DNA from 2 places in the Lepagella muris genome. Region 1 is predicted to be linked to the other one. Evidence: riboswitches for the same ligand, from Rfam matches in the RefSeq annotation. Region 1 holds a riboswitch; the other holds the start of a gene.
The links. Region 1 has a riboswitch for thiamine pyrophosphate ahead of thiC (phosphomethylpyrimidine synthase ThiC). Riboswitches for the same ligand answer to the same signal wherever they lie in the genome.
Positions count from the first base shown of each region.

Region 2: it holds a riboswitch for thiamine pyrophosphate, as region 1 does, so the genes downstream of both, thiS (sulfur carrier protein ThiS) here and thiC (phosphomethylpyrimidine synthase ThiC) in region 1, are expected to answer to the same signal.

Region 1 is NZ_SRYB01000027.1:17,902-20,366, reverse strand. It holds gene E5331_RS15160 (hypothetical protein) at 1-338, shown strand, start outside; gene E5331_RS15155 (hypothetical protein) at 374-778, shown strand; TPP riboswitch at 1,020-1,113, shown strand; gene thiC (phosphomethylpyrimidine synthase ThiC) at 1,214-2,465, shown strand, end outside.
Region 2 is NZ_SRYB01000016.1:85,661-88,125, reverse strand. It holds gene E5331_RS11620 (TonB-dependent receptor) at 1-831, opposite strand, end outside; TPP riboswitch at 1,193-1,287, shown strand; gene thiS (sulfur carrier protein ThiS) at 1,411-1,614, shown strand; gene E5331_RS11610 (thiamine phosphate synthase) at 1,619-2,465, shown strand, end outside.

The sequences.
Region 1 (2,465 bases):
ATCAAGGTAATAATCAAGTCAAGGCATCAAACGACGGTATTGACAAAAAAACTGTCACGGAAAAGAACTGGACTCGCGATGATTACATGAGATGTTTCAAATCGGGACTCCGTAGAATCAAACTTACATATTTCCCTTCACGGGAGGAAGCTTTCAATGCTTTCACCGAAGCATTCAATCGTTATAAGAAAGCTTCTGAAAAGGGATTGTTCGAACCGAACTATATGAGTAATGTATTACGGAGATTCAAGACGATTGCACGGGATTATGGGTTTTATAACGAGATAGAAAAATGGGAGAAAAATATCTCACAAGAGAATAGTAATTTTGACGGTTAAGTTACGTTAGAATTATAAATATAAATTTGATTGATATGAAAATAGCGATTTCTTATCCGGAAGTGGAGCAGCAGATTTTGAAGGCTGCGAAGGCTCCTGTGAAACTGTCTTTCGTCGACAGGGACTCTGTCAATGTCGCGTATGGCAAGAAGATTCTTCTGATGACTATCTCCGTGAAACTCACTGTGGTGAGGATTCAGGGGAATGACATCTTTTTCAAATATGATGGTGGTGCACCCCTTGATATGGTGATTTCCGGCATTACTCAGTATCTGACGAAATCCAAACTGGGTGAGATTATCGAACCGAAGGAGAACCACACGATATTGGTGCATCTTCAGAATATCCCACAATTGAAGAAGGCTCTTGAAATTCTCTCCCCCAAGGCAATCAATTTCACCAATGATGGCATAGCCCTCACCCTTGCCTTCAACGATTGACCCACCCTCCCTGGTCTACAATCACTTCTTATGTATCTCATCAACCTGCAGCGGGATATAGAAGTCAGAAGATCAGGAGGCACCATGCTCCCCATGCTCCATTTAAACCATCAATCTCACGGAGAACGCAGAGTTTTCTTTCTTTTCTTTGATTACTTAATGATCCTTTATCCTTTCTTCGGGAATAAAAAATAAAACCGGTGCCTAAATTTGCATGTGTTGAGTTTTTAAACTACCTTTGCAGACGAAGCAGGGGTGCCCCTTCAGGAGCTGAGATCATACCCTGTGAACCTGATGCGGATAATGCCGATGAAGGGAGCTTCCCATGGAATTAGAATCCTCTATCATTCGGTGCGGTCCACAGATCGGACCGTTTTTTATTTATACGTGTCACTGTAACACTCATACTCCGACAATTAAATAACAATCAACATAATGAACATAGAAAATATCAATGTCTCGGTCTATCCTAACTCAACCAAGATATACGTGAATGGGAAACTGTTTCCAATAAAAGTGGCGATGAGAGAGATACACCAATATCCCACGGTCACTATTGAAAACGGCAAACGAGTGGAATATCCTAACGAGCCGGTGACAGTGTACGACACAAGTGGTCCGTATACCGACCCTGACATCAAGATTGACATCAATAAGGGTCTTCCCCGCAAGCGAGAGAGTTGGATTGCTGACAGAGACGACACAGAGGTGCAGCCCGACATATCAAGCGAATACGGCAAGGCACGACGTGACGACAAGTCTCTCGATGCCATACGTTTCCCGATGACCCACAAACCCCGCAAGGCAAAGGAGGGTCGGCGTGTCACCCAGATGCACTATGCCCGCAAGGGGATGATCACCCCGGAGATGGAATACGTGGCGATCCGCGAGAATCTCGATAATGAGAAGAGAGGCATAAAGACCTACATCACTCCCGAGTTCGTGCGCGACGAGGTGGCTGCCGGGCGCGCCATCATTGCCGCCAATATCAACCATCCGGAAGCTGAGCCTATGATCATCGGACCGGCTTTCTCAGTAAAACTCAACACCAATATCGGCAACTCAGCACTCTCCTCGGGCATTGAGGAGGAGGTGGCAAAGGCGGTATGGAGCTGCTATTGGGGTGGCGACACGCTGATGGATCTGTCTACGGGCAACAACATACACGAGACCCGCGAATGGATCATCCGCAACTGTCCGGTACCGGTTGGCACGGTGCCTATATATCAGGCTCTTGAGAAAGTCAACGGAAAAGTGAGCGACCTCACATGGGAGATCTACCGCGACACACTCATCGAACAATGTGAGCAGGGTGTGGACTATTTCACTATCCATGCCGGTGTGCTCCGCGAGCATGCCCTACTCGTGGGCAAACGTCTGACAGGATGTGTGTCGCGTGGAGGCTCCATCATGACGCAATGGTGTGTGGAGCATGATCAGGAAAGCTTCCTCTACACTCATTTTGATGAGATATGCGAGATTCTCAACAAATATGATGTGGCTGTCTCGCTCGGCGACGGGATGCGTCCCGGCTCGACACACGATGCCAACGACCGCGCGCAATTTCTTGAACTTGAAGTGCTCGGCGAGCTTACACGCAAGGCGTGGCAACACGATGTGCAGGTAATTATCGAGGGTCCGGGACACGTGCCCATGAACAAGATACGCGAGAATATGGATAAGCAGG
Region 2 (2,465 bases), on a different contig from region 1:
GCCGTTGCCCCACTTCTTGCTTCCGAGCACGGTTATTGCCCAACCGTTGTTCATCAGACCTGTTGACACGCTGAATCCGACATCATTAAGACCATCGTTGCCCGTGCCATACCAGATGGAGCCACCTTTCTTGGAATCAAGACCTCTTGTGGTGATGTTGACAGTACCGCCGATAGAGGGGGCTGAGATGATAGCCGCACCAAGACCGCGCTGAGTCTGCATGCTTGAAGTCACGCCTGACAGTCCTGCAAAGTTTGACCAATATATGCCGCCCCATTCCATATCGTTCATGGGGACACCATTGACGAGGACAGCCACGTTTGGAGCCTTGAAGCCACGCATGTTGATTTTTGCGTCGCCATAGCCGCCACCTTCGGGTGTAGCCCATACACCGGGGGTGTTTTTCAGAACCTCAGGAAACTCCTTGTTGCCGAGTTTTGCCTCAATGTCGCCGGCTGTCAATTCAGAAATAGCCACCGGGGTCTCGCGTGTGCGGGCCTTTGACTGAGTTACCACGACGTCTTGAAGCATTCTTGAATCCGGCTCCATTTTTATGACGCCCATTTCTGACTGAGCCTTCAAAAGAAGTGTCTTGTAGCCGATGTAGGTGATCTGTAGCTCTTTGGTAGAGGCAGGCACCTTTAGATTGAAATTACCGTCGATGTCAGTGGGAACTGCAACCGATGTTCCTTTCGCCTGAACTGTAGCTCCGATCAGGGGCTCACCGAGTTCATCGATAACTGAACCGCGGCACGTTAGGGTATTGCTTTGAGCGAATGCCCAGGAAACAACACCGATAAGTGCTACGGTCAAGAGCAATAGTCTCTTCATACGTAGGTTGTTTTAATTAATAATGGTTTATGGAATAATTTATTGATATCTCGTGGAGGGTGGTGAGAGGGTGTCGTTTCATAATTAATCCGGATTTTAGTTGTTGGAGTCATCAAGGGAATCCTGATGTCCGGAAACATGGAATATCCTGTTTCCTTTTGCAAAGTTAAAGGATTTTAACATACCAACAAAATATTCCCTCATATTTAACAAAAATCTAATAAATCCACGCTTTGGTCTTCGACTACATTTCAAAAACTAATCTCAAGAAGTGAGGGCAAATATTCAAATAAGCAGTAATTTTTCGTTACTTTTGAAGTCCGATAATTTGCAATTGTGAAGAAAATGATATAATTTTGCAACAACACTGGAGGGGTGTCCATCCGATGGACTGAGATTATACCCTACGAACTTGATGCGGTTAGTACCGACGAAAGGATCACGTGATTTTATCCCGGCCTGTATAGGCGGTAATTCGTGTAAGCGCGAAGGCGTAAGGATGTTTCATCTCATATATGGATTTTCCTCTATGTGTCTGTCATCATGGTGATGACGGACGTCTTTTTTATGTACTATGTCATGAAAATAGAGATTAACGGCAAGGAGATTGTTGTGGAGGGAGATAGTATCACTATCGGAGATCTTCTCTCCAATTGCGGTATTGACGGGAAGGGGAGAGCCGTCGCTGTTGGAAACCGTGTGGTGCCAAAGAGAGAATGGCAGGAATTTATTGTAGAAGACGGTATGAAAGTCACTGTCATAAAAGCCGTGTGTGGAGGTTGAGATTATGCGAAAGATAGCAATCACGCTTCCGGAATTTTTTGACGGAGAGGGGGAAGCGATAACGAAATTACTTACCGAAGGGGGGTATGAGCGAGTGCATATACGCAAACCCGGTGCATCGGTCAAGGAGGTGAAGTCGCTTGTGAAAAACATACCGGAGAACCTGTATACGCTGCTCTCATTCCATGATCATTTTAATCTTGCAATGGAGATAGGGATTGGAGGTATACATCTCAATTCAAGAAACAATACGATTCCCACAGGCTGGAACGGACTGGTGAGCCGTTCACTACATTCAATGGAGGAGATAGCCGACCAGGGATATGACTACGCATTTCTGAGCCCTATTTTCCCAAGCATCTCAAAACCGGGATATAAGGGCAATTTCAATTCTGAGGATTTGAGGTCAAGCGTCAATGAGAGGATTTTCGCGCTTGGCGGTGTCACGCCCCGACGTTTCGGAGAGATTGAACAGCTTGGTTTCGGGGGAGCCGCCATGCTTGGCTACGCATGGAAACGGAATCTTGATATGAAGGCATTCCAATTGCAGTTTATCACGCATCCCGTGCGCGAGATGTCGATAACGGAAGAGGTTGAGAAAGTCCTTTCCGGAGGATGCCGGTGGGTTCAGTTGCGTCATAAGGATGCCGATGAATCGACATTGCTTGAAGAGGGTAGGGAGATTCGCAGACTGTGCGACAGATATGGGGCAGTATTCATCATTGATGACCATGTGGATCTTGTCAAGGAATTGAATGCCGACGGTGTGCATCTCGGCAAGAACGATATGCCGTTGGCAGAGGCACGCCGTAGACTCGGTATGCGTAGGATAATAGGAGCCACAGCCAATT